DNA from 2 places in the Cohnella sp. genome. Region 1 is predicted to be linked to the other one. Evidence: riboswitches for the same ligand, from Rfam matches in the RefSeq annotation. Region 1 holds a riboswitch; the other holds the start of a gene.

Region 1 (5,523 bases):
TCCGGTCAAAGGAGTTTATTCTAACGATGCGACGCTTACGGACGAAGAGATTCCGGGTCTTAACTCGAAGTGGTCGGCGAAGGTAACGCCGAAATATGGCGGAGAGTATCTGCACAAATCCGGCAGACAACTCCCTGGTACGGACAAAGCAGAATGGACGGTTATCGTGAATCCGAGCCAATCCCATATCCCGGCGGGCTCCGTGTTTAAAGACAAACTGTCCGATAACCAGATTCTGCTCGGTAACACGATCAAGGTGTACAAGACGAATCTCCCGCCGAACAACTCGGGCAATTTTCCTAAAGGCGATGAACTGAAAGATCCGGAAGAGCCGGACTACTCGGTGTCCGTGACGGAAAACGAGTTTACGATTACGTTCCATAAAGCTCTGTCCACGGCGTACATCGTCAAATACGAATCATACATTAATGCATTCAACGGAGATCTGATCGGCAACGAAGCCTCCTATCATGGCGACACCGTGAAGGTTAAAGAAAACGACCAGGATGGGTTCAAAGTACAAATGGCGGATGCCGGCGGCGGAGCTGGAACGGGAACGGGCAAGCTCAAAATCGTTAAGCTTGATGACGAGAACAAATCGATCGCGGGTGTGAAATTCGAGTTATGGAATGCTGCTGGCACCCAAGTGCTGGAGGAACTAACGACTGACGCGAACGGAGAAGCCGAGACGCTGCGCAAGTACCGCCTTAACAGCACGTCCGGAATTTCGTACAAACTGAAGGAAGTATCGGCTCCGAGCGGATACCTCGTACACCCTGAATATGGTACAGTTGGCGGAAAAGAAATTAAACTGATCGGCAAACAGGATGACTTGGCCGCGCCGTTCGTGGTCGAACCGATCACGATTGTCAATGAGGTCATTCGCCAAGGCTTCGAGCTTGTGAAGGAAGATTCGGTTACGGGTGCCAAACTTACGGGAGCTAAGTTCGAATTGAGAGACTCCAACAACACGGTCATCGACGACAACTTGGTTACGGTAGATGGGCGATTGGGCAAAGGTAATCTTCCGGCGGGCACCTACACGCTGATCGAAACGGAGGCGCCGTTGTTCTATACACTCGACCCGACGCCGATTCCGATTGAAATTGTCGCCAATCAGACACAGATTGTTACGAAAACACATCCTAACGTGAGAGGATCCGACGGAAAGTTAACCGTCACCAAAGTGAACGCCAAGGATCCGGATAATCTGAAGCTTAAAGATGTAGAGTTCGAGTTGTGGAACGACCAAAACGTACTCGTGGATACGAAAACGACGGACGTTAATGGAGTAGTCGAGTTTACAAACCTGCCTTACGGTTTGTACACGATAGTAGAAACGAAAGCGGAAGGCTTCGTCATCGAGAATCCAAATACGAAAGTATCGATTCATCAGGAGAACACTTCGTTGATTATCGAGAACAAGGAGCATATTCGTTCGGTCAGACTGGTGAAGTATAATGCGTCCAAGTCGCAGCTTCTCAGCGGCGCTGTGTTCGAACTGTGGCGTTCTACACTCAACTTCGATCTTCAGGGCAACGAGATTTATGAGCGCGTGACAGGGTTGACTCCGGCGCAGCTGACGACGGGTGCGAACGGTGAGTTGTTCCTGGATGAACTCGAACCAAACAAATATCGCCTGATCGAAATTCAAGCGCCTTACGACTATCGTCTGAATACCGATCCGGTAGAATTCGAGATTACGACAACGCAAACGGCAACGGTCCTGGTGGAAAAAACAAACGAGAGAATCCCGAGCTCGGGCGGATGTTGTGCGCCTGGTCCGGGACCATCGGAGACGCCGAAGCCGACGGAGGAGCCGAAACCGACTGAGTCTCCGAAGCCGACCGAGTCTCCGAAACCTACCGAAACTCCTGAGCCTACCGAAACTCCGAAACCGACGGAGCCGACAGAAACGGAGGAGCCTAGCAAGCCAGGAGAGAAAGTAAAAGAGAAAACGACGAACGACAAGCCGGTTGAAGGAACAACGGAAGTTCCCAAAGGCGGCAAAGTTAAAGTCGGAGAAGAGCCGAAGCACGGCACGGTAACGATCACGCCGGATGGCAAATGGAAGTATACGCCGGACAAAGACTACAAAGGCAAAGATTCCTTTACCATCATCGTGACCGACTCGGAAGGCAATGAACAGGAAATTCTCGTCGAGATCGACGTGGACGACGTTCCGCGCGGCGGGGTTAACGACGGAGGCAAAACTCCGACCAAAACATTGCCGAAAACCGGGGAAGAAAGCCCGCTGCCGCTTCAGCTTGCCGGCCTGGCCCTCATTGCGGCAGGTGCATTCATCATGTACCGCAATCGTATTTTTCGAATGAAGAAAGAATAGATAGAGAGATAGAGATAGATAAATAAAGACAGATAGAATTTCATAGAGAGAAAAAAACTAAACCTGCCGGTCAATCTGGCAGGTTTTTCCTTGTGCTTTCGTCGAAATTTCGCTATAATTTTCATAGAAAGCAAGCTCGATAACGGCAAACCTGTCGAAAGACAGTGACGCAAAGCTAGAGGGTCTTCCCTTCCACCGGAAGGATGACAGCCAGCTACCGAAAGACTAGGCTTTTTTTGTTTTATTTGGACAAGCTTCACGATAAAGGCAAACCTGCCGAAAGGCAGCGACGCAAAGCTAAAGGGTCTTCCCTTCCTCGAAGGATGACAGCCAGCTATCGAAAGGAGCCATATGGCATGCTTAAATCCGCAAAATTGTTGTTGGCGTTTCTTGTTCTCTTCGCCTCGATTCCTGCTCTTGCATCCGCGAGCACAGGGACGAGCAAAGCGACTTTGGACACTTCCAAATTGGAAAAGGGTACGATCGGCATTCGGTTGACGAGCAAACCGACAGTGGACACGAAAGCGAAAATATCGAAAGGGAGCGCCAGTTATATTTACACGCTAAGCGCCTCTTCCGACGGACAGACGTTGTGGCTGCCGCTGCAGATGGGGAACGGGCAATACGAGATTGCGGTGCTCGAGCACGTAACCGGCAAAAAGTATCGCGTGAATCTGGCGGAGAAGGTCAACGTAACCGTAACGAAGACGTCGGACATTTACTTGAATTCCACGCAGGCGATCGCTTGGCAGGACGCCGACAAGGCGCTAGCCAAGGCCAAGGAGTTGACGGCGCTCGCTGCGACCGACGAACAGAAGGCGAAAGCGATCTACGATTATATAATTCGCAACGTAAGCTACGATAAAGAGTTGGCCCGCAAGGTGACATCGGATTATGTTCCCGACATTGACGGTACATTGGCGTCGGGCAAAGCGATCTGCTACGGCTACGCTACGCTCTATGCGGCCATGCTGAGAAGCGCAGGGATTCCGGCCAAGCTGGCGATGGGCACGACGAACTTGGTCGACGAGTACCATGCTTGGAACGAGGTATACTTGAACGGGAAATGGGTCGTCGTGGACACGACCGTGGACGCGGGGCTAAGCAAGGGCGACAAGAAGGTGTCGTTCGGCAAGAAGGCAAGCGATTATTCGGCAGTCAAATACTATTAATCGAACATCGAAACGGCCAGAATCTATTGACGATTCTGGCCGTTTTTTCGTGTTTACAGCTATAACCGCTTGCGCGTCAGGCTGGGGTTCATCCCTGATCCTCGATTTTCTCGGCATGAACGATAAGCCGGTGCGTCGGATTCACCAACGGATCGCAGGTAATCAAAGTAAGAACGGCTTTGTCTCCATCGCTTTTCAGTACGGATAGATCGGTAGGGAGGACGACTTTAATATCCGTTACCTGGTAGGCGACGCTGCTGTTTCTCATCCGAATGTCGATCCGGTCGCCGACTTCCATCTCGTCAAGCCGGTTGAACATCCGGCCTTTCGTACGAGCCCGATGAGCGGCGACAGCTGAATTGCCAATTTCCCCGAGCGGCGCAGTTTCCGTCATATGACCCGCTCCGACCTTCATGTTTTTCGCGGTTGCTCCTTCGAGAATCGGCAGCTTCAGATCGATTTTGTCGATCTGAATGATGGCGATCGTTTTGTCGTCCATAGACTCTTGAGAATCCTCGGGAGATTCGGACGCTTCCGCTTTCATTGCTGCTTGCTCTAGCCCTTCGTCAAGCACGTTGGAGAGGCGGCTGTATTCTGCTTGAATATTGTACGAGCGAACGAGATCGCCGGATGACAAAGATTGCTCCAACTCTTGCAATATTCGCTGCTGCTCTCGGTCTTGAACATACTCGCGAACGAATGGAAAGGCCAGCACTGTAAGTCCGGCGGCGATCAAAACGTAGGAAGCGATTTTCGTGACGGTTGTTCCGGTTAGTTTCATAGATTTACCATCTGCCTTTAACTATACGTAATACCTTCAAGCTGAAATAATAAACTATCGTACTGAACAAAAACTGTACAAAATGGCGGGTTCAAACGTTATGCACCAAGTGTATAGTTCGCTTCAAGGGCACTGAAAGAGGCATCTACCAATTGCCTGCTCCGGGGGAGCAGATCGTGATTGTTCAGAAATTGTTTAGCGCTTCATGCTATTATGCTAGTTTGAATGGAATGTCGAAATTAATTCAGCCATTCAACAACAATAAATGTGTCGACTGGCAAGTTTAGACATGTTATGATACTTTTCGTATAGCTGGCATCCAAAATGTGGTCTCTGTTAAGATAATTTGGCTACAAATTAGGATAAAATTTTTCTTATTCAGGAAGTGATGATGGAATGAAAGTGTTAATAACGGGTGGTTATGGGTTCATTGGCTCCCATGTCGCGGACCGGTTTTTCAAGGAAGGCTACGAAGTATTTATCATCGACAACCTGTCGACCGGAAATAAAGCGAATGTACAAATCAAGCATCGCGGTTATACGCTGGATGTGACAGATCCCAAATGCGAAGAGATCTTCCGGGCGTATCGTTTTGATACCGTTGTGCATCTCGCGGCCCAGATCAGCGTCAGCAAATCCGTTGTCAATCCCCAACTTGATACAGACTCCAATGTGCTGGGGACGGTCAATATGCTGGACCTATCGGTCAAGTACGGGGTTAAGCGGTTTATTTACGCGTCATCGGCCGCCGTATACGGTCTCAGCGAAGCTTTGCCGCATCAGGAAACGAAAAGCGCGGACCCGATTGCGCCTTACGGGATAAGCAAATACGTCAACGAGCTCTACGCGGAAAAATGGCAGGGGCTGTACGGCTTGTCGACAATCGGCTTTCGTTTCTCCAATGTGTACGGACCCCGGCAAAATTCCGGAGGCGAGGGCGGGGTCATCTCGATCTTTATAAACAACATGCTGCAAGGCAAGCCCTTGCAGGTGTTTGGCGACGGCGAGCAAACAAGGGATTTCATCTATGTCGAGGATTTGGCCGACGCGCTGTATCGCAGCGTAAATTCGCCGCACACGGGCATTTACAATCTTTCCGTGAACCGCCCGGACTCCGTCAACGACATTATCCGATATCTTTCTGAAATCCGCCCGGATTTGCAGGTTCAGAACCAACCGCCCCGTCAGCAAGATATCCGGCATTCGCATCTGGACAATACGTCCAT
Region 2 (5,523 bases), on a different contig from region 1:
CGTCGGCCATATGGGGATGATGGAAGATCCGCGGGCGACGGCCGCGCGCATCGGGGAGTTTTTGAAGCGGAATCGGGGGATTGACGGTGTTTGAGAGGGATTATTTGATTCGTCTGTTAACGCAAGCCGGCCTTATGCTGGGCAAAGCGGCGGGACTAAGGCAACAGCAAAAGCAGAGGGAGGCGCTCGATCTGATCGACGAGTTTCTCGGCCGGGAGTTAAGATTGCGTTCGCGGCTGGCGATGGGGCTGAGCGACGACGATCTGCTGTCGATGCTCTCGGTGACGGGAAGCCCGAATGCGGAATCGGTCGCCGTCGTTGCGGCGTTCTTGCAGCAGGAGGCGGATTTGCTGCACGATCTGGGGGAGACGGGGGAGAGCGTGCCGAGATACGCTAAGGCTCTCCGGTTAAGCCTGTTCATGCTGCGCCACGGCATGGAGATCGACGGTTGGGACGTTCGCGCCAGAGTGTCGGAGCTGCTGAAGGCGTTGGAGCCCTATGAGCTCGATGCGGAAACGAGAAGAGCGATGTGGCGATGGCATGAAGCGGAGGGCAGAATGGCGGAGGCGGAAAACGAGCTCTACGAGCTTGCGGACGCACAAGCCGTGACGAAGGCGGAAGGCGACGGTTTCTACGAGCGGCTGGCGGCTTGCGCGGACGACGTTCTTGAAGCCGGAGGCTTGGCGCGGGAAGAGCTGGAAGAAGGACGCCGACAGTGGGCGGCGTTGATGAAGGAGAAGGTGTCGTGAGCGGGAAAGTCGGGCAAGAGGAGTGGCTGGCGCTGCTGGAGAAGGTCGCGGAAGGGGAACGTCTGGTGCAGGCGGTATTCAGTTCCCCCAGGCGCAAGGACGGGACGATCGCCCGCAAAGCGACCGTAAGGCCCGTTCAACTCAAAAACGGACTGCGCTATCAGTTCGAACGGCTTGCGGAAAACAAGGCGTTTCACGAAAACGTGAGTGCGGACGAGTTGGCGGACAAGCTGGCGGCCGAGATGAACGGCTACAAGCAGGCGCTGATCCAAACTACGGAAGCCGACATTCAGGCGCTCGCGAACAAGAAGGGCGAGCTGACGCTGATCTCCAAGGCGAAGTCTCCGGACGAAGGGGGAAAAGGCGCGAAAGTGAAAGCAGTTCCCCAGCCGCACAATCGGGACAAGCGGTACGTTCTTCCGGAGGGAGAGCCGGTTCCGTTCCTGATCGCTCTAGGCGTTATGACGGCTGAAGGCAGAATCGTCAAAGCGAAGTACGATAAATTCCGGCAGATCAACCGTTTTCTCGAGATGGTGGCCGACGCGGCGCCCGAGCTGCCCAAGGACAAGCCGCTGCACATCGTGGACTTCGGCTGCGGAAAATCGTATTTGACCTTCGCGCTCTATCACTATTTGGCGATCAAGCTGGGGATGTCCGTCCGCATCTTCGGGCTGGACCTGAAGAAGGACGTTATCGCGGATTGCGCCAAGCTCGCCTCCGAGCTCGGCTGGAGCGATCTGACGTTCGCCGTAGGGGACATCTCGGATTTCGAGGAGCGGGAGTCGGTCGATATGGTCGTTACCCTGCATGCCTGCGACACGGCAACGGACGCCGCGCTGCTGAAGGCGATCGGGTGGGGGGCCAGCGTCATTCTGTCCGTTCCCTGCTGCCAGCACGAGCTGTTCCGCCAAATTTCCCAGCCGGTGCTGCAGCCTTTGCTGAAGCATGGCATTCTGAAGGAGCGGTTCGCGGCGCTCGCGACGGACGCGATCCGGGCGAATTTGCTGGAGCTTGCCGGCTACCGCACGCAGCTGCTCGAGTTCATCGATCTGGAGCACACGCCGAAAAATTTGCTGATCCGAGCGGTCAAAGCCCGCGGCAAGCAAGACGTCGAAAATCTCCGTTCCGAATACGAGCGTTTTCGGGACTTTTTGTCCGTTTCTCCGTTTATGGACAGGAAAATTTAAGTAATACGACTAAAGTCTCATAAAAATAAGTAAAAAAGTCCTTGAAAATATATAAAAAATATATAAAATAAAGGCTTTCGGTGGATATTCGGTTGTCGGAAAAAGCGGCGATATGGTAAAATCAAACATGCCTGCCGCATTTTTTTATTCAAGCCCCTTTATGAAAAGGTGAATGCCTTGGGAGTCCAATGGATTGATTTTATCCTTTTTCTGATGCTCTTTCTATTATTCGTCGGCGTGATTGCCGTTAATAGAATTACGACGACGCATAAAGTGTATTTGGCTTTTCATTTTGTCATGATGCTGTGGCCGCTTGGGCAGTTCGCGGTTAAGCTGACGGATTTCCCGGGCGTTCAGCTGTTTTTTATCAACTTATCCTTCGTAGCCATGGGGATGCTTGGTCCCGGCTGGTTATTCTTCGTCTTCTTCCTCACGAGCAAGTCGGCCCAGCTGAAGGGCGGACGCATTCTGCTGTACATTACTCCCGCGGCACTGTGCATCGCGGCCGCCATGTGGAACCCGAACAGGCTGTTCATGGCCCCGGTGGTCGACAGCTACACGGACCGGGACTACGGTCCTTTGTTTTGGCTGCTCGTGCTCGTCCAATTCGCCTATTTCTTCGTCGCTCTGTTGAATATGTTCCACGCTTTGAAGTCGGTAACGTCCGTAAACCAACGCAAGCAGCTTGCAACCGCTTTAATCGGAATGTTCGTGCTGACGGGACTCGGCCTGCTGGACGTATTCGTCAACGTGCTTCTCGTAGAGTGGCTGCCGGTCGTGCCGGGCTTGCTCGCGCTGGGCATTCTGCTCTCCGATCTGTGCTTCGTTATCGCAATCTATCGATTCGGCATGTTCGATATTTTGAGCATGGCGCAGCGGGATATTTTCGAGCATATGACGACCGGAGTCATCGTCGTGGACGAGAACGGCAAAGTGCTGGAAGTGAATCGGGGGGCGTCCCCTCTCGTGCAGGTGACGAAAGGCGAGACGTTCGAGATGGAGAAGTTCCTGGCTCCTCTGCAGGTGCAGGGGGAAGTCTACGAATTTCTGTACCGCTACAATCATCATCCCCACGAGAAGCTGCAGATGGAGTTCTCGCTTCAGGATTCGTCGGGCAGACACGTATCGATCCAAATCTCTCCCGTCCTGGACAGCCGCAAAACGCTGCTGGGAAGGATCATTACTTTCCACGACGTCTCGGAGCTGCGCAAGCTGGTCGTGGAGATGAATCGCAAGAACGAGGCGCTGCACGAGCGCAATCTGGAACTGATCACGATCCAGGAAGAGCTGTTCCGCGTCAATCAGAAGCTGGAGCAGATGGCCGTCACCGACGGGTTGACCGGCTGCTTTAACCGGAGATATCTGATGCAGCAGTTGGAGCATGAAGTGCTGCTGAACATGAGGTATCAAATTCCGTTCGCCATCTTCCTGTTCGATATCGACCATTTCAAGCAAATCAACGACAAATACGGTCATCTTGTCGGCGATGAGGTGCTGCGCAGCACGGCCGAAATCGTTCGTTCCATGCTGCGGAGAACGGATATTCTGGCGAGGTACGGAGGAGAAGAGTTCACCGTGTACCTGCCGCATACGAACCGGGAGCAAGCGGAGCTGCTGGCGGAGAGAATCATGCTCGCCGTCGGAGAGAACCAGGTGGAAGCCGGCGCGGACAAGGTCGGCGTCACGATCAGCATGGGCGTGCTGTCCGAGTCCAGCGAGAGCTTGAAGTTCAACGATCCGAAGGAATATTTGCGAGAGGTGTTCTCCAGCGCGGACTCCGCTCTGTACAAAGCCAAGAACGAGGGAAGAAACCGCGTCGTCATGGCTCGCTGACGGGCTGGCGCCCCGGCGGATCGGCAAAAAAACATATGACGAAAAGATGCCGAATATGGTACAATCGTTCCATTAGAAGACGGATTTGGATAAAGGCAAACTTGCTGAAAAGCAAGGACGCAAAGCTACAGGGTCTAATGTCCCGAGGACGATGACAGCCTGGCTGCCGATAGTCCCTACATGGATGATTCAGGCGAAACGGGCTGCTCCCATAGAGGGGTTGCCTGTTTTTTTTCGTATAGAAGTCAAGCAGTCAGGAAGGTGGTTGGGCGGAGATGGCGCATACCGGAGACAACAGAGCCGCATTATCCGATCTGGACAAAGATTTGCTTCCCTTAAACGTGCTGTTGCACTGCCGGACCGTCGTGGAAGGGAAAAATTTCGTGACGACGGGCGTTATGACCCACGTGGAGGGAGAATTGTTCGAGGTTGAGCTTCCGGAATTCGAACAGTTCGAGCTAGGGGAAACGGTAAAGATGACCGTGTATTCGCCCGCGGGAATACAATCGATGTCCTCGATTGTATTCGCCAAGTACGAAGGAGCGATTGCGCTCTTGCAGCCTCCCGAGCTGCAAAAGCGATTCAAGGAAAGAAGGGAACAGCCGCGGGTCGAGATCGAAGGGAAGGTCCAGATCGTCCGAGTGCTGGGCAGTTCCGGAGAGGATCGGGAGATCGGCGATTCCGACGGCCTCACGATTCATGATATCAGCATATCCGGGATCAGTTTCTCGGGTCTGGACGCGCCGCATTTCGCGACGAAGTCGAGGCTCAGGGCGACGGTTGAGATCGGAATCTCGTTCGACTGCGAGCTGGAGATCGTGCGCCGCGAGCGGCAGGAGAACCGGATGCATTGCGGGGCCAAGATGCACGTTCTCGAACCGGAGATGCTGCGTCCTCTGCGCGCGCTTATTTTGCGCCATCAGGTGCAGAAGAACGCGAATACGCGCCGTAGTCTGAGCAAGAAACGTTAAGGGAGAACGGAATACGGGATATTCGAGGAAATCTGCGAATATGGACGAGGCGATGGGAGGGTGTCCGTTTAGCCGTTTGCGACTCCGGCATAGATTGGGGGTAAACGGCAAGAAGGAGGGATATCCTTAATGGCCATTCGCTATCCGAAGCCCCCGAAAAGGGATTCCAAGCGATCCAAAGTGTTGAAGACGAATACGGTTCCCGCACAAATTGCGCGCACCGGCAACAGCGGCCAGACGTTTAGCCGGCTTACGGTCGTATGGGTGCAGAGCACCGGCGTTCCTTTCGACACGACGGGCTTTTTTGCCCGGGTTTTCCGCGGCGGGCAACTGGTCGACGCGGCCAACTTCGACCGGTTCGGAGTCGTTCGCTTTAATAACATTCGCACTTTGACCAATGTCGCCTATACGCTGCGCGTCTTTAACAATAATGGGGTTCTGTTTCGTACCCGCACGATTCCGGCAGGAGTGCAGACGTTCGCGATTATCGGCTGATCGGAATGGAAGGCCGGGCCGAGGAAATGAAGCAGGGTTGGGCTCAGCCGAAATCGGCGGCGCCCAACCCATTTCTTTATCCGCCGAACGCTTCCCGGAAAGCTTTTGTCAGCTTCGTCCGATCGACGTTCCACAGCTCGGCAATGTCGCCGCTGACTTCCTCTTCCCACCAATCGGCCAGCTTTTTGCGATTGCTCTTGTTTTCCGAGATCCACATCAGGTTGCCGATTACCCGCTTGAAGTACAGCTCCTCGGCTTCCCGGACGAGCGGGGCGGGGACGTGCTGCT

The links. Region 1 has a riboswitch for cyclic di-GMP ahead of ACESLM_RS01175 (transglutaminase-like domain-containing protein). Riboswitches for the same ligand answer to the same signal wherever they lie in the genome.
Region 2: another riboswitch for cyclic di-GMP. It lies ahead of ACESLM_RS26455 (PilZ domain-containing protein); the one in region 1 lies ahead of ACESLM_RS01175 (transglutaminase-like domain-containing protein).

The regions. Positions count from the first base shown of each region.
Region 1 covers NZ_JBEPYQ010000002.1:97,521-103,043, reverse strand. Annotated here, with positions in the region: gene ACESLM_RS01180 (collagen binding domain-containing protein) at 1-2,344, shown strand, start outside; cyclic di-GMP riboswitch class I at 2,479-2,566, shown strand; cyclic di-GMP riboswitch class I at 2,601-2,686, shown strand; gene ACESLM_RS01175 (transglutaminase-like domain-containing protein) at 2,701-3,516, shown strand; gene ACESLM_RS01170 (class D sortase) at 3,605-4,297, opposite strand; gene ACESLM_RS01165 (NAD-dependent epimerase/dehydratase family protein) at 4,694-5,523, shown strand, end outside.
Region 2 covers NZ_JBEPYQ010000110.1:14,026-19,548, reverse strand. Annotated here, with positions in the region: gene ACESLM_RS26475 (alpha/beta fold hydrolase) at 1-94, shown strand, start outside; gene ACESLM_RS26470 (DUF6483 family protein) at 87-749, shown strand; gene ACESLM_RS26465 (class I SAM-dependent methyltransferase) at 746-1,936, shown strand; gene ACESLM_RS26460 (histidine kinase N-terminal 7TM domain-containing diguanylate cyclase) at 2,114-3,769, shown strand; cyclic di-GMP riboswitch class I at 3,854-3,940, shown strand; gene ACESLM_RS26455 (PilZ domain-containing protein) at 4,045-4,740, shown strand; gene ACESLM_RS26450 (hypothetical protein) at 4,870-5,235, shown strand; gene ACESLM_RS26445 (dehydrogenase) at 5,312-5,523, opposite strand, start outside.